2 regions of the Janibacter sp. LM genome follow, and region 2 is predicted to be linked to the other one. Evidence: predicted binding sites of a transcription regulator. Region 2 holds the regulator's gene; the other holds the start of a gene.

Region 1 (14,792 bases), on a different contig from region 2:
GCGTAGGCGTGGGCGTCCTCGACGCTCACGCGGCCACCCACGAGGACGCCGTGGCCCTGCGCGGCGCGCAGGCCGGCCGCGGCGGTGGCGAGGGCCTCCTGCCACGAGACGACGCGCAGCACGCCCCCTTCGTCGCGGACCATCGGCAGCTCGAAGCGGTCACCCAGGTTGGCGTAGGCGAAGGCCCAGCGCCCCTTGTCGCAGTTCCACTCCTCGTTGACCTGCGGGTCGTTGCCGGCCATGCGCCGCAGGACCGTGCCCCGGCGGTGGTCGGTACGAAGGGAGCAGCCGTCGGCGCAGTGCTCGCAGACGTCGGGGGTGGAGACGAGGTCGAAGGGACGCGACCGGAAGCGGTAGGCCGCCCCGGTGAGCGCCCCGACCGGGCAGATCTGGACGGTGTTGCCCGAGAAGTAGGACTCGAAGGGCTGCTCCTCGTAGATCCCGACCTGCTGCAGCGCCCCGCGCTCGACGAGCGCGATGAACGGGTCGCCGGCGACCTGGTCGGAGAAGCGGGTGCAACGGGCGCACAGGACGCAGCGCTCGCGGTCGAGGAGGACCTGCGAGGAGATGTTGATCGGCTTGGGGTAGGTGCGCTTGACGTCCTCGAAGCGCGAGGTGGCCCGGCCGTTGCTCATCGACTGGTTCTGCAGCGGGCACTCGCCACCCTTGTCGCAGACGGGGCAGTCGAGCGGGTGGTTGATCAGGAGCATCTCCATCACGCCCTGCTGCGCCTTGTCGGCCACGGGCGAGGTGTGCTGGGTGCGCACCTGCATGCCCTCGCTCACCGTCATGGTGCAGCTCGCCTGGGGCTTGGGCATCGGCTTGACATTGCCCTCGCGGTCCGGCGTCGCGACCTCGACGAGGCACTGCCGGCAGGCGCCGACCGGCTCGAGGAGCGGGTGGTCGCAGAAGCGCGGGATCTCGATCCCGGCCTCCTCCGCGGCGCGGATGACGAGGGTGTCCTTGGGCACCGCGACGGCGATGCCGTCGATGCTGAGGTTGACCAGCTCGGGCCGGGCCTCGGCCACGGTCTGGTCCTTGTCGCTCGTGGCGGTCATGCGGATACCTGCTCCTTGGCGAAGAGCGTCGAGGCGGCGGGCGGGAAGAGTTCCGCGGCCGGCGTGTGGCAGCCCGCCTCGAACTCCTCCCGGAAGTACTTGACGGCGGAGGTGATCGGGCTCGTGGCACCGTCCCCGAGGGCGCAGAAGGAACGGCCGAGGATGTTGTCGCAGATGTCGACGAGCTTGTCGATGTCCTCGGGGGTGCCCGTGCCGTGCTCGATGCGCTCGAGGATCTGGGCCAGCCACCACGTGCCCTCGCGGCACGGGGTGCACTTGCCGCAGGACTCGTGCTTGTAGAAGTCGGTCCAGCGGCTCACGGCGCGCACGACCGAGACGGTGTCGTCGAAGATCTGCAGCGCGCGCGTGCCGAGCATCGAGCCGTGGGCGGCGACGGACTCGAAGTCCAGCGGGACGTCGAGGTGCTGGTCGGTGAAGATCGGCGTCGACGAGCCACCGGGCGTCCAGAACTTCAGCGGGTGGCCCGGGTCGCGCATGCCGCCGGCCATGTCGATGAGCTCGCGCAGCGTGATGCCGAGCGGCGCCTCGTACTGGCCGGGGTGCTTCACGTGCCCGGACAGGGAGAAGATGCCGAAGCCCTGGGACTTCTCGGTCCCCATGTCGGAGAACCACTCGGCGCCCTTGCGCACGATGAGCGGCACGGAGGCGATCGACTCGACGTTGTTGACGACCGTGGGGCGGGCGTACAGGCCGGCGACGGCGGGGAAGGGGGGCTTGAGCCGCGGCTGGCCCCGTCGCCCCTCGAGGGAGTCCAGGAGGGCGGTCTCCTCGCCGCAGATGTAGGCACCGGCACCCGCGTGCACGGTGACGTCGAGGTCGAAGCCGGTGCCCAGGACGTCCTTGCCGAGGTAGCCCGCCGCGTAGGCCTCCTCGACCGCGCGCATGAGGCGGCGGTAGACGTGCACGACCTCGCCGCGCAGGTAGATGAAGGCGTGGTTGCAGCCGATGGCGAAGGAGGTGATCGCGACGCCCTCGACGAGGAAGTGCGGGGCCGCCATGAGCAGTGGGATGTCCTTGCAGGTACCCGGCTCGGACTCGTCGGCGTTGACGACGAGGTAGCGAGGGCCGCCGTCCGGCGGGGGCAGGAAGCCCCACTTCATGCCGGTCGGGAAGCCGGCGCCGCCGCGGCCGCGCAGGCCGGAGTCCTTCATCGACTGGACGAGGTCCGTCGGGTCCGTCTGCAGCGCCTGCCGGAGGGCGGCGTACCCGTCGTTGTCCTCGTAGGTCCCGAGGGTCCAGGACTGCGGGTGGTCCCAGAACTTCGTGAGGATCGGCGTCAGCGTCGTCACTTGTCGTCCTCCTTGGCCTGCTCCTGCGCGTCCTGGCCACCGGGACGCTCGTCGGGCTCGTTGACCGGGGTGTCGACGGAGCCCTGCTCGCCGACGGCGATGCCGTCGAGGGAGGCGCCGGCGGCGTCCGGGCTCGTGGCGACGGCGTCGTCACCGGGGGCGGTCCACCCTTCGCGCCTGGCCAGCTCCACCCCGCGCAGGGACGCGGGCCCGGCGCCGACGCCCTCGTCGGCCAGGCCGTCGGGGAAGCCGGCGAGGACGCGGGAGACCTGGGTGAAGGTGCACACCCGGCTCGGTCCGCGGGTCGGCGCCACCGGGACGCCGGAGCGCAGGTCGTCGACGAGCCGCACGGTCGACTCGGGCGTCTGGTTGTCGAAGAACTCCCAGTTGGTCATGACGACCGGGGCGTAGTCGCACGCGGCATTGCACTCGATGCGCTCGAGGGTGATCTTGCCGTCCTCGGTCGTCTCGTCGTGGCCGATGCCGAGGTGCTCGCTCACCGTGTCCCAGATCTGGTCGCCGCCCATGACGGCGCACAGCGTGTTGGTGCAGACACCGACGGTGTAGTCGCCGTTGGGGTGGCGCTTGTACTGGGTGTAGAAGGTCGCGACCCCCGAGACCTCGGCCGTCGTCAGGCCGAGGGTGGTCGCGCAGAAGTCGATGCCACGACCCGTGACGTACCCGTCCTCGCTCTGCACGAGGTGCAGCAGCGGCAGCAGCGCCGAGCGCGGCTGCGGGTAGCGGGCGATGACCTGCTCGGCCTCGACGGAGAGCCGCTCGAGCACGTCGGCGGGGTACGGCTCCTTGCTCTCCGAGGGCACGTGCAGGTGCCCCGAGGCGGTCTGCTCACCGAATCCTGAGCTCATCGGTCGACTCCTCCCATCACCGGGTCGATGGAGGCGACGGCGACGATGACGTCGGCGAGGTTGCCCCCTTCGCACATGGCCGCGACGGCCTGCAGGTTGTTGAAGCTCGGGTCCCGGAAGTGAGCCCGGTAGGGGCGGGTACCGCCGTCGGCGACGACGTGGCAGCCGAGCTCCCCCTTCGGCGACTCGACCGCGACGTAGGCCTGGCCCGGCGGGACGCGGAAGCCCTCCGTCACCAGCTTGAAGTGGTGGATCAGCGACTCCATCGAGGTGCCCATGATCTCGCGGATGTGGTCGAGGCTGTTGCCCATGCCGTCGCCGCCCACGGCCAGCTGCGCCGGCCAGGCGATCCGCTTGTCGGCGACCATGACGGGGCCGGGGTTGCGCTGCAGCTCGTCGGTCACCTGCTCGACGATCCGCAGGCTCTCGCGCATCTCGTCCAGGCGGATGCAGAGGCGGTCGTACGCGTCGGCACCGGTGCGGGTGACGACGTCGAAGTCGTACTTCTCGTAGCCGCAGTACGGGCTGAGCTTGCGCAGGTCGTGCGGGAGCCCTGTGGAGCGCAGGACGGGACCGGTGATGCCCAGGGCGGTGCAGCCCGTGAGCGAGAGGACACCGACGTCCTTGGTGCGACCCTTGAAGATCGGGTTCTCGAGGAGCAGCTTCTCCAGCTCGCCGATGCCCCGGCGCACCTGCGGGACGGTCTCGCGGATCTTGTCGATCGCACCGTGCGGCAGGTCGGAGGCCACGCCGCCGGGGCGGACGTAGGCGTTGTTCATCCGCAGTCCGGTGATGTTCTCGATGACCGAGAGGATCCGCTCCCGCTCGCGGAAGCCGATCGTCATGATCGTCGTCGCGCCCATCTCCATGCCGCCGGTGCCCAGGCAGATGAGGTGGCTCGAGATGCGGGTGAGCTCCATCATCAGCACGCGGATCGCGCTGGCCCGCTCGGGGATGTCGGCGGTGATGCCCAGGACCTTCTCGATCGCCAGGCAGTACGCGGTCTCCTGGAACATCGGGGTCAGGTAGTCCATCCGGGTGCAGAAGGTGACCCCCTGCGTCCAGGTGCGGAACTCCATGTTCTTCTCGATGCCGGTGTGCAGGTAGCCGATGCCCGCGCGGGCCTCGGTGACCGTCTCGCCGTCGAGCTCGAGGATCAGGCGGAGCACGCCGTGGGTCGAGGGGTGCTGCGGACCCATGTTGAGGACGATGCGCTCCTCGGGGTTCATCCCGAGCTCGCCCATCTCCTGGTCCCAGTCACCCCCCTGGACGTTGACGACGTGGCCCTCGGCGAGGTCGTCGGCACCCGGGGTCGAGTGCACCCCCGCACTGTGCGTGTACGTGGCCATCAGCTGTACGACCTCCGCTCGTCGGGCGGCGGGACGGTGCCGCCCTTGTACTCCACCGGGATGCCACCCAGCGGGTAGTCCTTGCGCTGCGGGTGCCCGGCCCAGTCGTCCGGCATGAGGATGCGGGTGAGCGCGGGGTGCCCGTCGAAGACGACGCCGAACATGTCCCACGTCTCCCGCTCGTGCCAGTCGGCCGCCGGGTAGGTGGCGACGACGCTCGGGACGTGTGGGTCGGCGTCGGGTGCGGTGACCTCGACGCGCAGCCGGCGGCCGCCGTGCGTGATCGACAGCAGGTGGTAGGCGACGTGCAGCTCGGCGCCCTCGTCGTGAGGGAAGTGCACGCCGGAGACCGACATGCACATCTCGAAGCGCAGGTCGGGCCGGTCACGCAGCGCGCGCATGACGACCGGCAGGTCGTCGCGGTGCACGTGCAGGGTCAGCTCGTCGGCGTGGACGACGACCCGCTCGAGCAGGTCACCACCCGTCGCGTCGGCGAGACGGTCGACGACCTCGTCGTACCAGCCGCCGTAGGGGCGCTGGGCGGCGCCGGGGAAGGCGACCGTGCGCTTCAGGCCGCCGTAGCCAGAGGTGTCCTGGCCCTCGCGCGCGCCGAACATGCCCCGGCGCTCGTCCCGGACGACGGGTGCGCGCTCGGGCGGGACCTCCCCTTCGCCCTCGGGCCGGACGTTGGTGTACTCGACCGGACGGTTGCCGCCGACGAGACCCGAGGTGTCGGGGAAGCCCTTGTTGGCCGTGCCGCCGAGGCCCGGACCCGTGGGGTGGACGCCGTCGGGCGCCGGCGTGCCGACGTCCTTCTTCTCGTCGCTCATGCCAGGAGGTTCCTTCCGAGCAGGCCCTCGTGGTCGTGCGTCGGGGGCTGCAGCTCCGTCGGGGTGGCGCCGAGCGCCGCCTGCTCCGCGGCACGGGCCGCGGCGACCCGGTTGACGCCCAGCGGCGTGCTCTGGATCTGCTCGTGGAGGGTGATGATCGCGTTGAGCAGCATCTCCGGTCGCGGCGGGCAGCCGGGCAGGTAGATGTCGACCGGGATGATGTGGTCGACGCCCTGGACGATCGCGTAGTTGTTGAACATGCCGCCGGAGCTGGCGCACACGCCCATCGAGATGACCCACTTGGGGTTGGCCATCTGGTCGTAGACCTGGCGCACGACCGGGGCCATCTTGTTGCTCACCCGGCCGGCGACGATCATCAGGTCGGCCTGGCGCGGCGTCGCCGCGAAGCGCTCCATGCCGAAGCGCGCCAGGTCGTAGTGCGGCGTGCCGACGGCCATCATCTCGATGGCGCAGCAGGCCAGGCCGAAGGTGGCCGGCCAGATCGAGGCCTTGCGCATGTAGCCGGCAAGGTGCTCGACCGTCGTGAGGGCGATGCCCGCGGGCAGCTTCTCCTCGAGTCCCATGTCTTGTCTCCGTCCTCGTCAGTCCCACTCGAACCCACCGCGACGCCACACGTAGGCGTCGGCGATGAAGAACGCGTTGAACAGGAAAAGCACCACGGCACCGAGGGTGAAGGCCCCGAGCTCGTCGAACGCGACAGCGAAGGGGTAGAGGAAGAGCGCCTCGATGTCGAAGATGATGAAGAGCATCGCGGTCAGGTAGTACTTCACCGGGAAGCGACCACCCTCGGATGCCTGCGGCGTCGGCTGGATGCCGCACTCGTAGGCCTGGGCCTTCGCCGCGTTGTAGCGGGCCGGGCCCACGACCAGGCTCGTGCCCACCGAGACGATGGCGAAGCCGAGCCCCAGCAGGAACAGGATGAGCAGCGGGATGTACGGGTTCATCGCTGCGCCTCGCTTTCTGACATGTGATGCACGCCACCGATCCTAGGGGTGGCCGGCAGCACGCCGACGCCGGGCTCACGCATTGGGAGCCACCTTGGTCATGAGCTGGACGAGCCGGTCGTCGAGACCGCCGCCCTTCTCCTCCGGGAGGTTGGCCATGAGCTTGAGCATGAACTTCATGAGGGTCTGGCGCGGGAGGCCGTACTTCGTCGCCAGGCGCATGATCTCGGGCTTGCCGATGAGCTTGGCGAACTGCGCGCCGAGGGTGAAGTAGCCGCCGTGCATGTCCTTCATCCGGCCGACGTAGGACTGGAGCACGCGCTCGCGGTCCGCGGCGGTCGGCCGGGCGAGCGCCTGCACGATCGTCTCGGCAGCGGCGTGACCGGCCTCGAGGGCGTAGTCGATGCCCTCGCCGTTGAAGGGGTTGACCATGCCGCCGGAGTCACCGACGAGCATGAGGCCGTCGGCGTAGAGCGGCTGGCGGTTGAAGGCCATCGGCAGCGCCGCCGCGGTGATCTCGCCGGTGATCGTGTCCTCGTTGATGCCCCACTCGGCCGGCATCGTCTCGACCCAGCGACGCATGACGTCCTTGTAGTCGGTGCGGCCGAAGGCCTCGGAGGTGTTGAGGACGCCGAGGCCGATGTTGGAGCGGCCGTCGTTCAGGCCGAAGAGCCAGCCGTAGCCCGGCATGAGGATCCGGCCGCCGTCGGGGGTGGTGGACCACAGCTCGAGGTGGCTCTCGAGGTAGTCGTCGTCGTGGCGCGGGGTCTCGTAGTACGCGCGCACCGCGACGGCCATCGGCCGGTCCTCGCGCTTCTCGCGGCCCATCTTCACCGACAGGCGGGAGGAGACGCCGTCCGCGGCGACGACGACGGGGGCCCGGTAGGTCTCGGTCTCGCCCGTGGCGCGACCGCGCTCGTCGACGACCTTCGCGACGACGCCGACGATGCGCCCCCCTTCGTCACGCAGCGGCTCGGAGACATTGCGTCCCTCGAGGAGCTCGGCCCCGCTCGACGCGGCGTGGCGGGCGAGGACCTCGTCGAGGTCCTGGCGGGCGCGGACCATGCCGTACCCGGGGAAGGAGGTGACATCGGGCCAGTCGAGCTGCAGCCGCATGCCGCCGCCGATGATCCGCAGGCCCTTGTTGCGCGCCCAGCCGTCGGTCTCCGACAACGGGATGCCGAGGTTGATCAGCTGGCGGACCGCTCGGGGGGTGAGCCCGTCCCCGCAGATCTTGTCCCGGGGGAAGCGGGACTTCTCCAGCAGGACGACGTCCTTGCCGGCCTTCGCCAACCAGGCCGCGGTGGCGCTGCCACCCGGTCCGGCCCCGACGACGATGACGTCGACGCTGCGGCCACCCTCGGCCGCCGGCAGTGCACTGGTCACGAAACTTCCCTCAGCTGCTTGTGAAGCATTTCACGATCGCCGGGAAGCCTACTCTTTTGGAACAACGAGGCGGACACAGGTTCACCTAACCTGCGGGCGCGTCCGGACGAAGGGGGACTCAGCCCGCCTTGACGGCGCGGTGCAGGGCGACGATCCCGCCCGTGAGGTTGCGCCACTCGACCCCCGACCATCCGGCGCCCTCGATCATCCGGGCCAGCGGCTCCTGCGCGGGCCAGCTCTGGATCGACTCGGCGAGGTAGACGTAGGAGTCCGGGTTGGAGCTCAGCCGGCGGGCGACGGGCGGGAAGGCGGCCATGAGGTACTCGCTGTAGACCGTGCGGAAGGTCTTGTTGACCGGCTGGCTGAACTCGCAGACGAGCAGGCGCCCACCCGGTCGGGTCACGCGCAGGAACTCGCCGAGCGCCACCTCGGGCTGCACGACGTTGCGGAACCCGAAGGACATCGTCACCACGTCGAAGGACGCGTCGGCGAAGGGCAGGCGGGTCGCGTCCGCGGCGGCGAAGTCGAGCTCGGGGCTCTGCTTCAGGCCCTGGCGGAGCATCCCGAGGGAGAAGTCGGCGGAGGCCACGTGGGCGCCCGCCGCGCGCAGCGGGAGGGAGGAGGAGCCGGGACCGGCGGCGATGTCGAGGATGCGCTGGCCCGGCCTCGGGTCGATGGCGGCGACCACGGCCCGACGCCACAGCCTCGTCTGCCCCAGCGACAGGACGTCGTTCATCAGGTCGTACTTCGCGGCGGTCTCGTCGAACATCGCGGCGACGTCCTTGGGGTCCTTCTGGAGGGTGGCGCGGCTCATGTGCTCATCCTCGCACCCGCAGTCGTACGCTGGACCGCGACATGACCTCTCCATCGCCCGCCGACGTCCCCTCCACCTCCGGCGTCCCGCACCCCGCGCTCGTCGTGCGGACGGTGTCCGTCCCCCTCCCCCGCGTCACGGACCTGCTCGGGCTGCTGCCCGAGCCGGACGACGCGGGCGACATCGTCTCCTGGGTCCGCAAGGGCGAGGGCCTCGTCGGCTGGGGCCGGGTCGCGACCTTCCGGGCGACGGGTCCGCACCGTTTCGAGCAGGCGCAGGAGTGGTGGCGCGAGGTCACCGCCGAGGCGATCGTGCGCGACGACGTCGACGAGCCGGGGACCGGGCCGATCGCCTTCGGGTCGATGGCCTACTCGCGCCGCTCCCTCTCCGAGTCGGTGCTCGTCGTCCCCGAGGTCGTCGTCGGCCGTCGCGGCAACCTCGCGTGGGTCACGACGATCACGACCGACGCCACGGTGCCCCCCGCGGACCAGGTGCTCGCTCGCCAGCCCGCGCCGCACGGCCCGGGACCGGTGGCCTTCGCCGACCGGGACCTCACCGCGGAGCGCTGGGCCGAGGCCGTCGAGGAGGCCGTCCGCCGGATCAACGCCGGCTCGCTCGACAAGGTCGTGCTCGCCCGCGCCGTCCAGGCGACCGCGCAGAGGCGCATCGACCCGCGGTGGCTGCTGCAGCGGCTCGCCGCGGACTACGACACGACGTGGGTCTTCGCGGTCGACGGCCTCGTGGGCGCCACCCCCGAGATGCTCGTGCGGCTCGAGCGCGGCCTCGTCACCTCGCGCGTGCTCGCCGGCACGATCCGGCGCACGGGTGACGACAGCCACGACCTCGCGCTCGCCGGGTCGCTGGCCCGCAGCAGCAAGGACCTCGAGGAGCACGAGTACGCGGTGCGCTCGGTCGCGGACGCCCTGACCGACCACACGTCCTCGATCAACGTGCCGGACTCCCCCTTCGTCCTGCATCTCAACAACGTCATGCACCTCGCGACGGACGTCGCGGGGGTCGTCGACGACGACTCGACCTCGCTCGCCCTCGCCGCGTCGCTGCACCCGTCGGCCGCCGTGTGCGGCACGCCGACGCCGGTCGCCGACGGGGTCATCGCCGAGCTGGAGCAGATGGACCGCGGGCGCTACGCCGGGCCGGTGGGCTGGATGGACGCCTCGGGCGACGGCGAGTGGGGCATCGCGCTGCGCTGCGGCTGGTACGAGGACGCGACCTCGCTGCGCCTGTACGCGGGCTGCGGGATCGTGGCCGGGTCGGTCGCCGGGGACGAGGTCGCCGAGTCCGTCGCCAAGCTGCTGCCGATGCGGACGGCGCTCGGCGGCTGACCCTGCGTGAGACTCGGGTCATGGCCGCAATTCCGGCCGGACAGGAGCCCTTTCCCGAGTCTCGGTGACGTGGACTGCCCGGGTCAGGCCAGGGCGGCGGCGACGGCTGCGCGCACTCGCTGACCGGCCGCGCGCCGGGCGTGGCCGGGGACCGGCACCCGGATGACGCGGATCCCCGGGCTGCCCTGGTGCAGCAGTGCGGCGAGCTCGTCCGGGGTGCGCGCCGTGGTCGAGGGCACCCCGTGGGCCGCGCAGAGCAGCCCGATGTCGCTGCCCGTGGGTGTCGTGAACAACCGCGTCATCGGCCCCGACAGCTCCGGCGCGCCGTACTCGAGCGTGCCGAAGATGCTGCCCCCGTCGTCGTCGAGCACGACGATCGTCAGGTCCGGGCGGGGCTCGGCGGGCCCGATGAGCAGGCCGTTGGCGTCGTGCAGGAAGGTCAGGTCGCCGAGCAGCGCCACGGTCGGCCCCGGCCGGGACAACGCGATGCCGACGGCGGTCGAGACGCAGCCGTCGATGCCCGCCAGCCCCCGGCTGGTGAGGACCTCGACGTCGGCGCGCGGGTGGGCGACGCCGTGCGCGAGGTCGCGGGCGACGCTCGAGCTGCCGAGGAAGAGGGCAGCGTCCGGTGGCAGTGCGTCGTGCAGGGCCCGGGCGACCGCGGGGCCGGCGGCATCGGTGGGGACGGCAGCGGCGAGGCGCTCGCCGGCCTCGCGCCAGGTCCGGGCGAGGTCGCTCTCCTCCCACCCGGGTCCCTCCAGCGACAGCGCGGCGAAGGGGTGCACCGCGGCCGCCGCGTGGGTCGCGTCGGCCCAGCCGTCGGCGCCCGGCTCTCCGGTGGTGACGACCTCGACCCGGACCCCGGGGGTGCGCGTGAGCGCCGGCACGGAGCGGCCGAGGGTGGGGCGCCCGACGACGAGCAGGCGCGAAGGGAGGTGCGCCGCCACCCAGTCCCTCGCCGTGAGGACGAGGTCGCCGTGGGGCAGGACGAGGTCGCTCGTGCCCGGCCCAGGCTCGGCGACGACCGGTGCGCCGTGGTGGCTCGCCCAGGCGAGCGCGGCGGCCCGGTGGTCGGCGGTGGGCAGCTCGCCGAGGACGACGAGGGTGTCGGGGTCGTGCTCGAGGGGGACTGCGTGCCCGGCGGTGACGGGGGCGGGGCCGGCCACGGCGACCCAGGGGTGGTCGCCCTCGCGACCGACCACGGGGTCGAGGTGTCCGCGACCGGGTGGGCGGTCGTTGTGCCCTCGACCCGTCGCGGGGGCGGCGATCGCCGTCGGCGCGAGCGGGTCGCGGTAGGGCAGGTCGAGGTGGACGGGTCCCGCGCTCCCCTGCCCGGCGAGGGCGCCGGTCGCGGCGGCGACGGCCCGGGCGGCAGCGGTCCGCCAGCCCGCGGCCTGGCGGGCGGGGTCGGCGGGCGTCTCGAGCTCGAGCGCCAGACGGACCTGCTCGCCGTAGACCCCGACCTGGCTCGTGGCCTGGTTGGCGCCGACCCCGCGCAGCTCCGGGGGCCGGTCGGCGGTGAGGAGCAGCAGCGGGACCGCGCCGTGGTGGGCCTCCAGGACCGCGGGGTGGAGGTTGGCCACGGCCGTCCCGCTCGTCGTGATGACGGCGGCCGGCCGGCGGGAGGTCTTGGCCAGGCCCAACGCGAGGAAGGCCGCGCTCCGCTCGTCGACCCGCACGTGCAGGCGCAGCCGTCCTGCCAGCTCGAGGTCGTGGGCCGCGTAGGCGAGCGGGGCCGAGCGGGAGCCGGGGCACAGGACGACCTCGCGGACGCCGAGCCGCGCGAGCTCGTCGAGGAGCACGCGCGCACCGGTCGTCGAGGGATTCACCCACCCGATCCTGCCACCCCGCAGGGTCGGTGTCGGGCGGGCGGGCTCCCCTCAGATCCGCTCGACGTCGTAGTCGATCGTCACGGTCGGCGTCCCGGCCGTCCCGACGAAGGGGGCTGCCCCCTGCCGCCACGCCGCGAGGGAGGGGTCCTCGCTCGCGTCGGCCAGGCGCGCGGTCTCGGCGTAGCGGCCGCTGTCGTGCGCCTGCGTCGCCCGGGCGTCCCGACCCAGGTCGTCGGCGAGGGAGCGTTCGACGGTCACCCAGCCGGCGCGGTCGGGGTTGGCCGCGCCCTCGAGACCGGGCACGAGGTCCTCGGTGTGCTCGAGGCTCAGCACCGACACGTCCTCGGGCACCCCGAGGGAGGCGACCGGGGCACCGGAGGTGACGACGTGGGTGATGCCCAGCCGTCCTCGCAGCTCCGGGTTCGCGGCGAGCGCGGCCGCGGTGATGCCGCCGTGGCTGTGCCCTGCGGCCATGACGCGTGGCGGTCCGCTGTCCCCGACCCGGCTGCGGGCGTCGGTGAGGGCCCGCTCGACGGCGAGCATCGAGCGGGTCGTCTCCCCCGCGAGGAGCAGGGCGTTGCTCGTCAGGTCCCAGGGGTTGGCGCCGGCCCGCGGGTCGAAGGTCTGCGTCCCCGGGATGTCCACGACCCAGGCCCAGGTGCCGTCGGCCTGGGGGATGCCGGTCACGCGCAGCCGCGACCCACCCGACGTCGGTCCGTCGGCCGCGACGAGGTCGGCGACGCCGCGGGGCGCCCGACCGACGCCTGCCGGTCGGGGCCGCAGGTCGACCCGGCGGCCCGACTCGTCGAGGACGGCGCCCTTCGTCGCGGCGACGACCACGGCGAGCGCGCCGGCGTGGTCGCGCGGCGGGTAGGGCACGCCGGCCCGGCCGCTGCGCCAGCCGAGCCACAGGCCGAGCACCGGCACCCCCTCGCCGAGACCGAGGAGCAGCCCGTCGAGGCCGTCGGCCGCGGCGGGGACGAGCCACGGGTGGTCGAAGAGGATCTCGTCGGCCTCCTGGCCGAGACCCAGCCCGATCGAGATCGCCGCCGCTCGGGCACCGGGCACGGTCATCACGGCCGCGACCACCGGCACACTCGCCAGCCCGGCCCCGAGGACGACCGGGGCCACCGATCGGCCGACCCACGCGCCCGCGCTCGTCGCGATGCCGTCGGTGAGGGCCTGGACGCTGTGTTCGGCGTCGCGGTAGGCGTGGACGGCCGCCGTCGTCGCGGCCGCGGTGGTGCCGACCTCGACCCCGACGGCGACGACCCCGGTGCACCGGCCGATGGCCAGCTCGGCGGTGACGGCCTCCACCGGGGCCAGCAGCCCGGCGAGCGCGAGCCCCGGGTCCACCGCGGCGAGGCCGATCGCCAGGCCCACCTCGCCGACGTCCAGCGCGATCCGCCGCAGGCGTCCCGCGGACTCCTCGAGCTCGTCGAGCCCGACCGACAGCCCGGCCGCGCCCCCGGTGACGCTGATCCCGCTCACGGCAGCACCCGGGCCGTGAGGTCGACGGCGCCGACCATGTGCAGGCGCGACTCGGCGACGGCCTGCAGGTGCCGCACGTCGGCGGCGGCCTGGCGCACGCGACGGGCATAGGTGGCGAGGTCGTCGGCGTGCTCGCCGACGACGTCGCGGTGCAGCCGAGCCGCCTCCCCCTGCCAGCTCGTGGCCGTCGCGCTGCGCGCCTGCACGGCGCACGCGTCCAGCCGGTCGGCGTGGCGCTCGAGCCGCACCGCCACCGCTGTCAGCTCCCCCGGGAGCAGCCTGTCGATCCCCGTGTCCATGGGTCCACCCCACCCCTTGGGCAGGGCGGGCGGGACCCCCTTCGCGCTCCTGTGGACGAAGGGAGCGCCACCACCGGGCCTGTGGTCAGACGCGCGCCGCCCAGGCCGCGCGGACCCGCTCGCGCCACCAGTGCTCCCGGGCCGGCGACGCGGCGTGCGCGGCGAGGAGTCGCGGGTCGGGGGCGACGTCGCGGACCGGCAGGGCACCGGCCACGGGGAGGAGGGGCTCACCCGTCACGTCGGCGGCGAGCAGGGCGCCGGTGCCGAGCCCGCACGCGTGGTGGAGCTCGGGCAGCGCGGCGGCGAGGGCGACACCGGCGCGCAGGCCGACGCTCGAGTCGATGGCAGAGGAGACCACGGCCGGCAGGCCGCACTGCTCGACGACGCGCAGCGCGGAGGCCACCCCGCCGAGGGGCGCGACCTTGACGACGATGACGTCGGCCGCGCGCAGGCGGGCGACCTCGAGCGGGTCCTCCGCCTTGCGGATGGACTCGTCGGCGGCGACCCGGACGTCGACGCCCTGGTGGGCGAGCTCGACGCGCAGCCGAGCGAGGTCGCGCACGTCGGCGCAGGGCTGCTCCGCGTACTCGAGGCCGTACTGCGCGAGGAGGGACAGGCTGTCAGCGGCCTGCGTCAGGGACCAGCCGCCGTTGGCGTCGACGCGGATGCGCGCGTCCGGCCCCATGACGTCGCGGACGGCGGCAACCCGGTCGAGGTCGTCGCGCAGGTCCTGGCCCCGCTCGGCGACCTTGACCTTGGCGGTCGTGCAGCCGTCGTAGCGGGCGAGGACGGTCGCCACGTCGGCAGCGGGGACGGCGGGGACGGTCGCGTTGACCGGGACCTCGTCGCGCACGGGCTGCGGCCACCCGTCCCAGGCGGCCTCGATCGCCGCGTCCAGCCAGCGCGCGGCCTCGGTCGGCCCGTACTCGAGGAAGGGCGCGAACTCCCCCCACCCGGCGGGTCCGCGCACCAGCGCGACCTCGCGCTCGGTGACCCCGCGGAACCGGGTGTTGAGCGGCAGCGTGACCACGTGCAGGCCGTCGAGCAGCTCCTCGACGGATGCGAGCGCGGTCATCGGTCCCGGCTCGAGAGCACGCAGAACTCATTGCCCTCGGGGTCGGCGAGGACGGTCCAGGTGACCTCCTGCTCGTCCTGGCCGACGTCGACGCGGGTGGCGCCCTGGGCCAGGAGCGTCTCGATCTCGGCGTCGCGCTCCTGCTCGACGTGAGGCGCCAGGTCGAGGTGCAGG
Region 2 (14,792 bases):
AGGTGTCGCCCGGCGGGACCCTCGCGATCTGGGCCGCCCAGCGCGAGCCGGAGCTCCTCACGAGCCTCGAGCGCCTTGCCCCCACCGAGGAGGTCGTCCTCGAGGTCGAGCGCCAGGGCCGCCGCCTCGAGTACGCGCTCTACCTGACCTCTGCATTGCCCTAGGGCAATGCAGACGAACGGTCAGGCGGAGGCCGCCGCCCGGGCAGCGAGCGGCAGCGCCGCCGTGATCGTCTCCAGGGCGGAGGCGTCGAGGGCGTCGGACACGAACCAGACCTCGAAGGCGCTCGGCGGGAGGTGCACGCCGGCCTCGAGCATGGCGTGGAAGAAGCGGCCGTAGGCCGCGGTGTCCTGGGCCTGCGCGTCGGCGAAGGAGGTGACCTCCCCTTCGCGGAAGAAGATCGAGAACATCGAGCCCGCCCACTGCACCCGGTGCGCGACGCCCTCGGCGGACAGCGCCGCGGACGCGGCGTCGGCGATCGTGCGGGCCGTGGTCTCCAGGCGCGGGTAGAGGTCCTCGGTGCAGGCGCGCAGCGTCGCCAGGCCGGCGGCGGTCGCGACAGGGTTCCCCGACAGCGTGCCCGCCTGGTAGACCGGCCCCTCCGGTGCGAGGTGCGCCATGAGGTCGGCGCGGCCGCCGAAGGCCGCGGCCGGGAAGCCGCCGCCCATGACCTTGCCGAAGGTGAAGAGGTCCGGGGCCCCGCCCGCGTACCCGCCGGGGTGCGCGCCCTGCGGCCCCGTCTCGAGGCCGTACCAGCCCGAGCGGCTCGCACGGAAGCCCGTCATGACCTCGTCGCTGATGAGCAGTGCCCCGTGCCGGGCGGTGACCCGGCGCAGCCCCTCGGTGAACCCGGGCGCGGGCGGGACGACGCCCATGTTGCCCGGGGCCGCCTCGGTGATGACCGCCGCGATCTCCTCGCCACGCAGAGCGAAGAGCTCCTCGACGGCCGCCAGGTCGTTGTACGGCAGGACCACCGTCTCCCCCGCCGCGGAGGCGGGCACGCCGGCCGAGTCCGGCAGGGCGAAGGTCGCGACGCCCGAGCCCGCCTGCGCGAGCAGTGCGTCGACATGCCCGTGGTAGCAGCCGGCGAACTTCACGATGACCGAGCGCCCGGTCGCGCCCCGCGCCAGGCGAAGGGCGGACATCGTCGCCTCGGTCCCGGACGAGACCAGGCGAACCTGCTCGAGCGGCTCGACGCGGTCGACGATCTCGGCGGCCAGGGCCACCTCGTTCTCGCTCGGGGTGCCGAAGGAGAAGCCCTTGCCTGCGGCCGTGGTGACCGCCGCGAGGACGTCCGGGTGCGCGTGGCCGAGGATCATCGGCCCCCACGAGCAGATGAGGTCGACATAGCGGTTGCCGTCGACGTCGACGAGCGTCGCGCCCTGCGCGCTCTCGATGAACCGCGGGACGCCGCCGACGCCGCCGAAGGCGCGCACCGGCGAGTTGACCCCACCGGGGATCACCTCGCGCGCGCGGTCGAAGAGGGCCTGCGAGCGGGTCGTCGAGAGCGTCATGCCCTCATCCTCCCAAGGTCGCGGTCCTCGAGGGCACACGGGGCGGGGCCACCTGCCATCACGGGCGCCGGTGCGTTCAGTCGTCGAGGCCGATCTCGTGGTGCCCCGGCGCGAGCCGGTCGCGCACGACCGCCATCGCCTCACCGAGCGCCGCGAACTGCTCGGGCGTGAGCGCGTCGACGAGGTGCCGGCGCACGGACTCCACGTGCACGCTGGCGAGCGCGCCCAGGGCGTCCCGGCCGGCGTCGGTCATGAGGATCTCGACCCCCCGGCCGTCGTCGGAGGAGCGGCAGCGCTCCACCCACCCGCGCTTCTCCAGGCGCGAGGCGGTGTGCGTGACGCGGGAGCGCGACTGGATGATGTCGTCGGCCAGGCGTGACATGCGCATGCGTTGCCCGGGCGACTCCGAGAGCATCGAGAGCAGCTCGTACTCGGTGAGCTGGATGTTGTGCGGCGCGAGGTCGTCGACGAGGGCACGCTCGAGCAGCCGCACGCCGCGCAGGTACGCGCGCCAGTGCTGCTGCTCGTCCTCGTCCAGCCAGCGCGTCCCGCTCACAGCCGCCCCGCCACCTCGAGCGCGAAGTACGTGAGGATGATCTGCGCGCCGGCCCGCTTGATGTGCAGCAGCGACTCCGTGACGGCCGCGTCGCGGTCGATCCAGCCGCGCTCGGCGGCAGCGACGATCTGCGCGAACTCGCCGGAGATCTGGTAGGCCGCGACGGGCACGGTCGAGACCTCGGCGGCCGCCGCGACGATGTCGAGGTGCGGCTGCGCCGGCTTGACCATGACGATGTCGGCGCCCTCGGCGAGGTCGAGGTCGATCTCGCGCAGCGCCTCGGTCGCGTTGGCCGGGTCCTGCTGGTACGTCGCCCGGTCACCGCTCAGCGAGGACTGGACGGCCTCGCGGAAGGGCCCGTAGAGGGCGGAGGTGTACTTCGCGGCGTAGGCCAGCACGAGCGTGTCGGTGTGGCCGGCCGCGTCCAGGGCGGCGCGCACGTGCGCGACCTGGCCGTCCATCATCCCGGAGAGCCCCAGCACGTGGGAGCCGGCCTCGGCCTGCGCGATCGCCATCGCGGCGTAGCGCTCGAGGGTCGCGTCGTTGTCGACGACGCTGCGGCCGTCGAGGGTGCTCGTGAGCACCCCGCAGTGGCCGTGGTCGGTGAACTCGTCGAGGCACAGGTCGGTCATGACGACGAGGCGGTCCCCGACCGCGTCGACGACGGCCCTCGTGGCCAGGTTGAGGATGCCCTGCGGGTCGTCGGCGCCGGAGCCCCGGGCGTCCTTGGCCACCGGCACGCCGAAGAGCATGATCCCGCCGATGCCCGCGTCCACGCACGCCTGCGCCTCGTCGACGAGCGACTCGAGCGTGTGCTGCACGACGCCGGGCATCGAGGAGATCTCGACCGGCTCGTGGATCCCCTCGCGCACGAAGACCGGCAGGACGAGGTCCGCCGGGTGCAGGCGGGTCTGCGCCACGAGACGACGAAGGGGGACGCTCCCCCGCAGTCGTCGCGGTCGCACGACCGGTCCGCGAGGTGCTGCGTCGCCCACGCTCACCCCTTCGCCTTGCGGCGGGTCGTCGACTTCTTGCGGCGGGCGCTCGGGCGGGTCGGCTCCTCACCGGCGGCCACGGCGGCGGCGGCCAGCTCGCGCCCGTGGTCGGCGAGGGCCTGGACGAGGCTCTCGCCGGTGGCCTCGGGCGCCATGACGTCGACCCGCAGACCGGCCTCCTCGGCGGTCTTGACCGTGGCCGGACCGATGCAGGCGATGACCGTCGACGGGTGCGGCTTGCCGGCGATGCCGACGAGGTTGCGCACCGTCGAGGACGAGGTGAAGACGACGGCGTCGAAGGCGCCCTGCTTGATCGCGTCGCGCACCGGCGCCGGCGGCGGGGTCGCCCGCACCGTGCGGTAGGCCGTGACGTCGTCGACCTGCCAACCCATGTCCTGCAGACCGGCGACGAGCGTGTCGGTCGCGATGTCGGCCCGCGGGAGGAAGACCCGGTCCATCGGGTCGAGCACCTCGTCGTAGGGCGGCCAGACCTCGAGCAGCCCCCGGGCCGACATCTCGCCGTCGGGCACGAGATCGGGCTCGAGGCCCCACTCGCGCAGGGCGTCGGCGGTGACCCCACCCACCGCGGCGATCTTCAACCCGGAGAACGCGCGGGCGTCGAGACCGAACTCCTCGAACTTCTCGCGGATGGCCTTGACGGCGTTGACCGAGGTGAACCCGATCCACTGGTAGCGACCGGTGACGAGCCCGCGCACGGCGCGCTCGACGGCCTGCGGCGTGCGCGGCGGCTCGACGCTGATCGTCGGGACGACCTCGCTGGTCGCGCCGTGGCCGAGCAGCTGCCGGGTCATCGGGCCGGCCTGGTCCTTGGTGCGCGGGATGAGCACCCGCCAGCCGAAGAGCGGCTTGCTCTCGAACCACGAGAGGGTGTCGCGCAGCCCGACCGTCGAACCGACGACCGCGAGCGTGGGCACCTCGAGCCCGGCGACGGCGTCGGCCGCCCCCTGCAGGGTCGTCGCCCGGGTCGTCTGCGCGGTCGTCGTGCCGCCCCGGGTCACGGCGACCGGGGTGTCCGCGGCGCGCCCGGCGGCGAGCAGGTCGCCGAAGGCGGCGGCCAGGTGGTCGGGCAGGCCGAGCAGGACCAGGGTCACGTCGTCGGCGACCGAGGCGGACAGGTCCGCGCGCTTGGCCCCGGTGAGGCTCACGACGTGGACCGCGCCGGTGGAGCGCGCGGTGAGCGGGATGCCGGCGTACGCCGGGACGGCGCTCACGGCCGAGACGCCGGGGACGACGTCGAAGTCGATGTCGGCCTTGACGAGGGCCTGCGCCTCCTCGGCGAGTCCGTTGAAGGTCGCGGGGTCGCCGTCCATGAGCCGCACGACGAGACCGCCCTTGTGCGCCTTGGCCGTCTTGACGACGAGCTTGGCGCGGGAGGCGTGGGTCAGCTGCTGCCCGTGCTCGCCGTGGCTGGCATCGACGATCTCGACGTCGCCCGAGGTGAGCGAGCCGACGACCGCCTCGTTGGTCAGCTGGTCGGTGATGACCGCGTCAGCACGACCCAGCAGATCGACGGCGGCGACGGTCATGAGTGACGCGTCACCGGGACCGGCGCCGACGAAGGCGACGCGGGCCGGCCGGCGGGAGGCGTCGACGTGGGCGGGTGCGGCAGAGCGCTGGGGGGTCACTGGGCATGCTCCGAAGCGGTGGTGGGGTGGGTGGCTGACAGGTCGGCGATGGCGGGGGCGCCGTCGTCGACCAGCGTGCGGGCGAGGCGGCGGCCGAGGGCCTCCGCGTCGGTGAGGGGGCCGGTGATCGACCGGCGCAGGTCCGCGGTGCCGTCGGTCGCGGCGATCACGGCCCGCAGCGAGAGGACCGGGCCGTCGACGTCCTCGACGACCTCGCCGAGCGCGCCGACGGGTGCGGCGCACCCTGCGCTCAGCTCCGCGAGGATCGCGCGCTCCGCGGTGACGGCCGCGCGCGTGTCCGGGTCGTCGAGGGGGCGAAGGGAGGCGATCACCACCTCGTCGTCGGAGCGGCACTCGACGGCCAGGGCACCCTGGCCGGGCGCGGGCAGCATCTGGATCGGCTCGAGCAGCTCGGTGATCCGGTCGGTGAGGCCGAGCCGCGTGAGCCCGGCGTGCGCGAGCACGACGGCGTCGAGCTGGTCCTCGCCGGGACCGACCATGTCGAGGCGGGTGCCGAGGTTGCCGCGGATGTCGCGGAACTCCAGCCCGAGCCCGAGGGCCGCCAGCTGGGCGCGACGGCGCGGGGACCCGGTCCCGACGACCGACCCCTCGCCGAGCTCGCCCAGGGTCAGTCCGTCTCGGGCGCAGAGCGCGTCGCGCGGGTCGACCCGCGGGGGGATCGCGGCGACGACGAGACCGGGCTCCTGCACGGCCGGCAGGTCCTTGAGCGAGTGCACGGCGAGGTCGATCTCACCCGCGTGCAGGGCCTCGCGGAGCGCGCTGGCGAAGACACCGGTCCCGCCCATGCTGGCCAGCGAGGCGCGGTTGGTGTCGCCCTCGGTGACGACCTCGACGAGCTCGACCTCGTGGCCGGCTGCCCGCAGGGCATCGGCGACGTGGCCGGACTGGGTCATCGCGAGCGCGGAGCGCCGCGTGCCGAGGCGGAGCGCGGTCACAGGGCACCCCCTTCGGCGTGGAGGTCGAAGAGCTGGCGCAGGGCGTCCTCGTACTCGCCGAAGCGGCCGTCGATCGCCAGCTCCTTGGCGCGCACGGTCGGCTGGTGCAGGAGCTTCTCGACGATGCGGTGGACGGCGAGCTCGACCTCGGCACGGTCGGCCCCCGACATGTCCGGGGTTCGCTGGTCCAGGCGGGTCAGCTCACGCTCGACGACCTGCTGGGCGGCGGTGCGCAGCGCACGCACCGTGGGTCCGGCGATGCTCGCCGCGCGCTTGCCGAGGTGCTGGGTGACGGCGTCACCGACGATCGCGCGCGCCTGCTCGACCTCGGGCAGGCGGCCGTCGGAGCCGAGCAGGTCACCGAGGTCGGCGAGACCGAGGCGGGTGACGCCACGCAGGTCGGCGACCTCGTGGGCCACGTCGTGCGGGAGGGCGAGGTCGATGAAGGCCTGCGGGCGACCGCCGCGGGCGACCTGCGCGTCGGCGACGTCGGGCAGGGTGATGGCCAGACCGGTCGAGCCGGTGCACGAGATGACGACGTCCGCGTCGGCGAGCGCGTCGACGAGCTCGTGGGCGGGGCGGGCCGACCCGCCGAGGCGCTCGGCCAGCGCCGCGCCCCGCTCGTGGGTGCGGTTGACGACGGTCAGCTCGGCGACGCCGCGACGCACGCAGCTGGTGGCCGCCAGGGCGCTCATGGCGCCGGCGCCGACGACGAGCACGTGCGCCTGCTCGAGGTCGCCGAGGTGCTCCCGGGCGGCGTCGAGACCGGCGCCGACGAGCGAGCGGGAGACCTCGTCGATGGCGGTCTCGCTGTGCACCCGCTTGCCGGTGCGCAGGGCCTGCTGGACGAGGGAGTTCAGGCTCGGGCCGACATGACCCTCGCTCTGGCCGCGGCCGAGCGCGTCCCTCAGCTGCCCGAGGATCTGCGACTCCCCCACCGCCATCGAGTCGAGCCCGGCGGCGACGTTGAAGACGTGGGCGACGGCGGCGTCGCCGTAGTGCAGGTCGAGGTGGGCCTTGAGGTCGTCGTGGGTGATGCCCGTCGAGGACGTCATCGCCTCGGTGAGGTCGGCCACGGCCCCGTGGAAGGCGCTGACCTCGGCGTAGACCTCGGTGCGGTTGCACGTCGCGACGACGAGGTGCTCGGTGATGTCGGGGCTGGCGGTCGCCGCCGCGATGATCGCGGCGAGGCTGGACTCGTCGAGCGCCGCCCGCTCGAGGACGGAGATCGGGGCCCGACGATGGTTGAGCCCGAAGGCGAGCAGACTCATCTGGCGGCCCCTTCCAGGAAGTCCTCTGGACTGGCCCCGAAGCGCTGCTGCTCGTGGAAGGCGAGGATCTGCAGCTCCGTGGACAGGTCGACCTTGCGCATGTGGACTCCCTCGGGGACCTGGATGGCCGTGGCGGCGAAGTTGAGGATCGAGCTGACCCCCGCGGCGACGAGGAGGTCGGCGACCTCCTGGGCAGAGCCGGCGGGGGTCGCGATGACCCCGATGCAGGCCTCGCCGGGACGGACGAGCGCGTCGAGCGCGTCCATCGGTTGGATCGCGAGGTCGTCGAGCCTCTCGCCGACGACGAGCGGGTCGCGGTCGAGCAGGGCGACGACCTTGAACCCCTTGGTGGCGAACCCGCCGTAGGAGGCGAGCGCGCGGCCCAGGTTGCCCATCCCGACGATGATCACGGGCCAGTCGTGGGTCAGGCCGAGCGCCCGGGAGATCTGGTAGTTGAGGTGGGCCACGTCGTAGCCGACGCCGCGGACGCCGTACGAGCCGAGGTGGCTGAGGTCCTTGCGCAGCTTGGCCGAGGTGACACCGGCGCTGTGGGCGAGCTCCTCGGAGGAGACGGACAGCACGCCCTGAGAGGTCATCTGGCCGAGTGCCCGCAGGTATCCGGGGAGTCGCGCGACCGTTGCGTCGGGGATGTCCCGCTTGGCGGTCTGATCGACGGACACGGTTGCCCTCGGCTCCTCTCCCGGTCGGGGGGCGCGGCGCCTGACGACCGAACAGGATCGAGATTACGCTCTTGTGAACAAATGCACAAAGTCAGCCGTCAGGCGAGACCAGCGGGGGCGGACGCGTCCCCTCAGGGGCGAAGGGCGGCGCGCAGCCTCCCTTCGTCGACCCGGTGGTAGTCGTGCTGGCGGCCGTCGACGAAGGTCACCGGCACCTCCTCGGTGTACCGGGCCAGACGCGGGTCCGCGTCGATGTCGACCTCGGCGAAGCTGTCGCCGGTCTCGGCGACGACCCCCTCGATGACCCCCCGTGCGATCTCGCACAGGTGGCAGCCCTGCCGGCCGATCATGACGACCCGGGCGCCGGGCAATGCATCCATACCTGCTCCTAGAAGAAGACCGAGCGACGGGTGACGAGGACCGAGTACAGGGTCTGCTGGATCGTCTCGCGCACCTGGTCGGTCAGCTCGAAGACGAGCATCGGGTCGTCCGCCGCCGCCGGTCCGAGGGAGGCGGTGTCGATCGGCTCGCCGAACTCGATGATCCACTTGCTCGGCAGGGGGATCAGACCGAGCGGGCCCAGCAGCGGGAAGAAGGGCGTGATCGGGGCATAGGGGGCGCCGACGAGGCGGGCGACCGTCTTCATGTTGCCGATCATCGGGTAGACCTCCTCGGCCCCGACGACGGAGCACGGGATGATCGGCACCTCCGAGCGGATCGCCGCCGAGACGAAGCCACCCCGACCGAAACGCTGCAGCTTGTAGCGCTCACGGAAGGGTTTGCCGACGCCCTTGAAGCCCTCGGGCCACACGCCGACGAGCTCACCACCGCGCAGCAGGCGCTCCGCGTCGGCGTTGGAGGCCAGGGTCGCGCCCGTCTTCCGGGCGAAGTCGCCCACGACCGGCAGCTGGAAGACGAGGTCGGCGCCGAGCATCCGCAGGAAGCGGCGCTGGGGGTGGGCGTCGTGGATCGCCAGCTGGGTGATGACCGAGTCGATCGCGATGGTGCCCGAGTGGTTGGAGACGAGGAGCGCACCGGTGTCGGCCGGGATGTTCTCGATCCCCCGGACCTCGACGCGGAACCACTTGTCCTTGAGCAGGCGCAGCACGGGGAAGACCGTGTGGATCGTGAAGTCCTCGTCGAAGCCGAAGTCGTCGACCGCGTAGTCGCCCCTGACCCGACGCTGGAGGAAGTGCAGCGTCTCGGCGAAGCGCCGCTCCCACTCCTCACCCGCCGCGGCGCCGGCCGCTTGGCCGAGCGTGCGCGAGGTGAGCTGACCGGCGGAGAGCAGCACCGACAGCAGCTCCGCCAGGCCCGGCACGATCGTCTGGCCGGAGTCGGGCGTGCCGGTCGACGCGGTCCGCGACTGCTGCTGCGGGGTCGTGGCGGACGGGCGGGCTGCGGTGGAGGTGCTCCTGCGGGCCGGCGGTCGGCGGGGGCCGGCCGCGGGCTTCGCCGTCGTGCGCCGGACGGTGGGCGGCCCGCCGTCCGGGCCGGGCACGACGGTGAGGTTGGGCTTGCGGGGCGGCCGGGGCTTCTTGGGCCGGGCGGGCGTGGTGCTGCGCGCGGCCGGGGCCGACGGCACCTCCGCCGAGGGACCGGTGAGCAGCGGCGTGGTGCGACGACGAGCCCGCTCGCCCCCGGCGCGGTCGGCCGCGAGGGCGACGCTGGAGCGCGGCGCGGAGGCTGCCGTGGTCTTCTTCGCCGTCGTCTTCTTCGCCGTCGTCTTCTTCGCGGCGGCCTTCTTCGTGGCGGCCTTCTTCGCGGGAGCCGTCGCACTCTTCTTCGTGGCGGTCTTCCTGGCCGTGGACTTCTTGGCGGTACGGTCGGCCATCACTTCTCGCTCTCGGGTGTGGGCGCCACGGCGCGCATCGCGGCCTCGGCGGCCTGGACTGCGGACCAGCCGGGCTGCGCGAAGGGCAGGCGGTCCATGACCCGGCCCTTCGTCGCCCGGGCGTAGTCCTCGTAGGCGGCCCGGGTCGTGTACGCCGGCTCGAAGCCGAGGTGCTCGCGCATGCGGGTGGTGTCCAGACCCCGGCCGAAGCTCAGCAGGTCGAGCTGGTCGGAGCCGATGTCGATGAGGCCGAACTTCTTGGCCAGGTCGGTGACCATGCCGGTCGCGGCCCGCGGCACGAGCGCATAGGGACGGCCGGCGAGGTTGGCGGCCTGGCTGGCGGTGATGATCCCGTCGCCGGCGACGTTGACCGCGCCGAGCCCCGGGAGGCCGACCGCCGTGGCCATCGCCGCGACGCAGTCGTCCTCGTGGACGAACTGCAGGCGCGCGTCGTACCCGAACGGGATGGGGATCACCGGGAGGCTGAAGTGGTCGGTGAAGGCGGTGCGGATGCGTGGGCCGATGACATTGGCGAAGCGCAGCGTCGTGATCTCGATGTCCGGGCGCCGTCGCGACAGGCCGCGCACGTAGCCCTCGACCTCGACGCTGTCGCGGGCCCAGCCCGACCTGGGCATCCGCTTGGCGGACATGTCCTCGGTGAACATCGCGGGGTCACGTGGGCTCGAGCCGTAGACCCCGGCGGTCGACTTCACGACCAGCTTGCTCACCGACTCGGCCCGCTGGCACGCCGCGAGGAGCTGCATCGTGCCGATGACGTTGATCTCCTTCTGCGTCGCCCGACCACCGCCGGCGCGCGGCGTGGCGATGACCGCCATGTGCACGACGGTGTCGACGTCGTTGCCCGCGATGATCCGGCTGATGAGCGGGCTGCGGATGTCGGCGCGCATGAACTCGGCGCGGCCGATGCCGTGGCGTGGCGGCACCACGTCGACGCCGATGATCCGGCCGACGGACTCGTCGCGGCTCAGCCGTCGGGCGAAGGCACCGCCGAGGTGGCGGGAGACGCCTGCGATGAGGACGGTCTCGGGCACCGGGACACCTTCCTGTGGAGATGGACCCGTGGGTCGGGGCACTGTGGGCAGCCTAGTCACGCGGCCCTGCGCGGGGGGCCGTTCAGCCGCCTGGTGGGCGCGGAGAGATCGGGATCACGACGGGGACGACGAAGGGGGCCCCACCGGTCATCCGGTCGGGGCCCCCTTCGTGCGGGTCACTTCTTGTTGCGACGCTGGTGGCGCGTCTTGCGCAGCAGCTTGCGGTGCTTCTTCTTCGCCATGCGCTTGCGACGCTTCTTGATGACAGAACCCATGCGGACGTCCTTCGGTGTTGATCGGTGCTTTCGGTGGTGGCTCGAGCGATGCCGGCCTTGCGGCGCAGGCCCCACCGAGTACGAGTCAGACGGCAGAGTTTACCCGACTCCCGCGGGAGGCTCGCGCCCGGGGAGTCGGGACGGGTCGGGCCAGAGCTCTCAGGCCGTCTCGATGAACGACGTCTCGAGGTAGGTGTGCACCGCGTCCTCGGGGACTCGGAAGCTACGACCGACGCGGACGGCCGGCAGGTCACCGTTGTGGACCATGCGGTAGACGGTCATCTTCGACACCCGCATGATCGACGCGACCTCAGCCACGGTGAGGAAGTGCACCTCACCCAGTCGATCGTTGGACATGATCACCTCGACATCTCCGCAGGGCCGCACCACCGACCCATGTCGGCAGACGTCAACGAGCCCCGCAGATGACAACCATAGGGGCAGATGTGACGACTGTGAAGACTGGAGGGCAGATTCACCCCCCGCCGTCCACCCGACACGCCGGGAAGCGGCGGAAAATCGGTCCTACTCGTACCAGACGTCGAGACCGTGGAGCGGGAAGACCGCCTCGCGGGCGGCCATGATCGCCCGGTCCACGCCGCTGTGCGGGTTGTAGCCCATGCTCCACGGCTGCACCCAGATCGGCAGGTCCTGCGGCTCCAGGTCGCCCATGCGCTCCGGGCCGCGCTCCCCCGAGATCTTCTCCACGTGCGCGCGCCAGGGCTCCGGGATCGGGGTGTCCGCCGGGATCGGCTTGTGGGCGGCGATGGCGGTGAGGTGGGTCCAGGCGCGGGGCACCGCCCCGACCAGGTCGTAGCCGCCCCCGCCGAAGGCGACCCACCGTCCGTCGCAGACCTCGTGGGCGAGGCGGTGCAGGTTGACCGCGGCCTGGCGCTGGGCGTCGGTCGTGAGGGACATGTGCGCGAGCGGGTCCTCGCGGTGGGTGTCGCATCCGTGCTGGGTGAGCAGGATCTGGGGCTCGAAGGCGCGCACGACCGGGGCCGCCACCGCGGTGATGGCGCGCAACCACGGGCCGTCGGTCACCCCGGGCGGGAGGGCGACGTTGACCGCGGTGCCCTCGGCCCCGGGCCCACCCGTGTCGCCCGGCCATCCGGTCCCGGGGAAGAGGGTGCGTCCCGACTCGTGGATCGAGACCGTGAGCACCCGGGGGTCGTCGTAGAAGATCTCCTGCACGCCGTCGCCGTGGTGGACGTCGACGTCGACGTAGGCCACGCGCTCGACACCCTGGTCGAGCAGCCACTGGATCGCGGCAGCGATGTCGTTGTAGACGCAGAACCCTGCGGCCCGCTCGCGCATCGCGTGGTGCATGCCCCCGGTGAAGTTCACCCCGTGCTCGGCCTCGCCGACCCACACCCGGCGCGCTGCCTCGACCGAGCCGGCCACGATCCGCGCGCTCGCCTCGTGCATCCCCACGAAGGCCGGGACGTCGTCGGTGCCGATGCCCCACGTCCCGTCGGCGCTCGCGGGGTCCGCGGAGCCGGCGCGGACCGCGTCGACGTACGCGCGCGAGTGGACGGTGGCGAGCACCTCGTCGGTGGCCACGTCGACGTCGACGACCTCGACGTCGTCGAAGACCCCGAGCTCGCGGCACAGTCGCGCCGTGAGGTCGAGACGCACCGGTGCCATCGGGTGCCCGGGACCGAAGTCGTATCTGGTGAAGTCCTCGCCCCAGATGGCGCACACCTGCGTGCTCATGGGTTGGACGCTACCCGGATATAGGGTTTTCTCCACGACCACCCCGACGAAACGGAGGACCGCGTGCCCCGCATGCGTCTGCACAACGAGGACGTCCTCGTCATCGGCCTCGGACGATTCGGCGGTGCCGTCGCCACCGAGCTGCACCGGCTGGGCAACCGCGTCACGGCGCTCGAGCTCGACCCGTCGTTGGCGGAGAGCTACCTCGGGCGGGTCGGACGCATCGTGCAGGGCGACGCCACCTCCGTCCAGGCCATCGAGGAGATCAAGCCGCACACGTTCTCCGCCAGCGTCCTCGGGATCGGGTCCTCGATCGAGGCGAGCGTCCTCGCCGCGGTCAACCTCATCGACGGCGAGGCCCCCAAGGTGTGGGCCAAGGCGGTCAGCCCGGAGCACGCCCGGATCCTCAACCGGATCGGCGTGCACCACGTGCTCTCCCCCGAGATCGAGTCGGGCAAGCGCCTGGCCCACCTCATCGGCAGCCGCCTGATGGACTACATCGAGTTCGACGACGGCTTCGCGATCGTCAAGATGACCCCGCCGGCGGAGGCGATCGGGTTCACCCTCGAGCAGTCCGCGATCCGCAGCAAGTACGGGGTGACGGTCGTCGGCGTGAAGTCGCCCGGCCAGGACTTCACCTACGCCCGGCCGGAGACGAAGGTCCGCAGCGGCGACCTGATCATCGTCAGCGGCCCCACCACCCTCATCGAGCGGATGGCCGCACGACCCTGAGACCGCCCGTGGCACTGCACTGCAGGGCGCGGACGTGGCGAGGCGCCTCGTCCCCCTTCGTCGAAGGGGGACGAGACGCCTCGTGCGGGTCCCTCGCTCAGGCCGTGGCCGGGGCGGGGACGCTCGCGGGAGCGGTGCCCTCGTACAGCGCCTCCTCGGCCTCCGGGGTGATGCCGCGGCGGCGCTGCCACTTGGCGAGGTAGGCCACGGCGAAGGGCATCGTGAAGGCGGTCGTGACCACGGCCGCCGCGACCTGCGCGGTCGCCGTCGCCTGGATCCCGGCCAGCGACGGGTCGATCGTCGCGACGGCCAGCGGCGTGGCGATCGCGTTGCCCGCCGTCGAGGCCTCGCAGAAGCCCGCGAGGACATTGCGCGTGGGCTGGGGGTGGCGACGCAGCAGGTGCCACAGGTAGAGGCCGCCGACGGCCGCGCCGCCGGAGAGGACGACGGTCAGCAGGCCGAGCAGGACGCCGATGGCACCGGCACCGGCCAGCACCCGGAAGTCGATGCCCGCGCCCAGGGCGAAGGCGGCGAAGGGGATGATGAGCTTCTCGCCCGGCGCGAGGAAGTCCCGCGCGATCTGGCTGGTGTTGCCGAGGATGAAGCCGAGGAGCATCGGGAAGATCGCGGCGAACAGCGCCATCATCGGGAAGCTCGCCAGGCCGGCTGCGCCCATGGCGACCATGGTGAGGAAGGGCCCGTCGTTGATCGAGAGGATCGAGATGGCGCCCTTGTCGGTCTTGTTGCCGAACTGGCTGGTGAGCGCCACGTAGAGGGAGCCGTTGGAGTTGGACATGCCGGCGATGATCGCCAGCGGCAGCAGACCCCACAGGGTGCCGTCGGGCATGACCCACGCGACCCCGAGGCCGAAGACGACCGCGACGCCGTACTTGGCGAGGAGCATGACGATGCCCTTCTCGACCGAGGGCAGGGCCGCCTTGACGTTGATCTGCGAGCCGATCGACATGAAGAACAGACCGATGAGGACCGCCGCGCCCTCCTTGAACAGGGCGGTGGTGAAGGAGCCGATGCCGAGCACGTCCGGGGCGACGGTGTTGATGAGCGCGCCGAGGAAGAGGGGCACGATCATCAGCGCCCCGGGGATGCGCCCGATGGCGCGCAGGAGGTTGTCCATGATGAGAACTCCGTTGTTCTGGGGATGGGATGGGGAAGGGGTGGTGCAGGAACGCGTGGGGGCGGTCAGCCCTGGTCGCCGCCGCCGACCGGCAGCACGCTGCCGGTGATGTAGGACGCCTCGTCGGAGGCGAGGAAGAGGATCGGGGCGGCCTGCTCGGCGAGGGTCCCGTAGCGACCGACATGGGTGCTGTCGACGGTCTGGTCGACGATCTGCTGGTACCACTCGTCGTCCCGGGCGCCGAGCTCGGTGTCGTTGCGCGGGACCCGGCGCGCCGGCGCCTCGGTCCCGCCGGGGGCGGTCGCGACGACGCGGACCCCCTTCGACGCGGCCTCGAAGGACAGCGAGGCGGTGAGCGCGTTGACGCCACCCTTGGCCGCGGCGTAGGGCACACGGTTGATGCTGCGCGTGGCGATCGAGGAGACGTTGA

Evidence for each region. Region 2 encodes Rex, which represses fermentation and respiration genes when NADH is low (regulators of the CRP and FNR family bind a similar motif). Its sites were predicted from a motif close to CTTGTGAANNNNTTCACAAG; they were not measured.
Region 1: ABC138_RS05745 (geranylgeranyl reductase family protein) is a predicted target of Rex. The motif match lies at 7,782-7,801, and genes of this name have one in related genera.

What each region holds. Positions count from the first base shown of each region.
Region 1 covers NZ_JBDIVG010000009.1:49,919-64,710, reverse strand. The annotation lists gene ABC138_RS05780 (NADH-quinone oxidoreductase subunit G) at 1-1,058, opposite strand, end outside; gene nuoF (NADH-quinone oxidoreductase subunit NuoF) at 1,055-2,368, opposite strand; gene nuoE (NADH-quinone oxidoreductase subunit NuoE) at 2,365-3,234, opposite strand; gene ABC138_RS05765 (NADH-quinone oxidoreductase subunit D) at 3,231-4,556, opposite strand; gene ABC138_RS05760 (NADH-quinone oxidoreductase subunit C) at 4,583-5,413, opposite strand; gene ABC138_RS05755 (NADH-quinone oxidoreductase subunit B) at 5,410-5,997, opposite strand; gene ABC138_RS05750 (NADH-quinone oxidoreductase subunit A) at 6,016-6,378, opposite strand; gene ABC138_RS05745 (geranylgeranyl reductase family protein) at 6,454-7,764, opposite strand; gene ABC138_RS05740 (demethylmenaquinone methyltransferase) at 7,883-8,578, opposite strand; gene ABC138_RS05735 (isochorismate synthase) at 8,620-9,921, shown strand; gene menD (2-succinyl-5-enolpyruvyl-6-hydroxy-3-cyclohexene-1-carboxylic-acid synthase) at 10,005-11,750, opposite strand; gene ABC138_RS05725 (hypothetical protein) at 11,802-13,244, opposite strand; gene ABC138_RS05720 (hypothetical protein) at 13,241-13,543, opposite strand; gene ABC138_RS05715 (o-succinylbenzoate synthase) at 13,629-14,618, opposite strand; gene ABC138_RS05710 (VOC family protein) at 14,615-14,792, opposite strand, start outside.
Region 2 covers NZ_JBDIVG010000004.1:59,368-74,159, reverse strand. The annotation lists gene ABC138_RS02875 (hypothetical protein) at 1-164, shown strand, start outside; gene hemL (glutamate-1-semialdehyde 2,1-aminomutase) at 183-1,514, opposite strand; gene ABC138_RS02865 (MarR family transcriptional regulator) at 1,591-2,070, opposite strand; gene hemB (porphobilinogen synthase) at 2,067-3,065, opposite strand; gene ABC138_RS02855 (uroporphyrinogen-III synthase) at 3,068-4,711, opposite strand; gene hemC (hydroxymethylbilane synthase) at 4,708-5,667, opposite strand; gene ABC138_RS02845 (glutamyl-tRNA reductase) at 5,664-6,938, opposite strand; gene ABC138_RS02840 (redox-sensing transcriptional repressor Rex) at 6,935-7,618, opposite strand; gene ABC138_RS02835 (glutaredoxin family protein) at 7,750-7,998, opposite strand; gene ABC138_RS02830 (lysophospholipid acyltransferase family protein) at 8,007-9,452, opposite strand; gene ABC138_RS02825 (NAD-dependent epimerase/dehydratase family protein) at 9,452-10,504, opposite strand; gene ABC138_RS02820 (AURKAIP1/COX24 domain-containing protein) at 10,681-10,779, opposite strand; gene ABC138_RS02815 (helix-turn-helix domain-containing protein) at 10,939-11,136, opposite strand; gene ABC138_RS02810 (acetoin utilization protein AcuC) at 11,305-12,495, opposite strand; gene ABC138_RS02805 (TrkA family potassium uptake protein) at 12,559-13,227, shown strand; gene ABC138_RS02800 (2-keto-3-deoxygluconate permease) at 13,325-14,362, opposite strand; gene ABC138_RS02795 (1,6-dihydroxycyclohexa-2,4-diene-1-carboxylate dehydrogenase) at 14,428-14,792, opposite strand, start outside.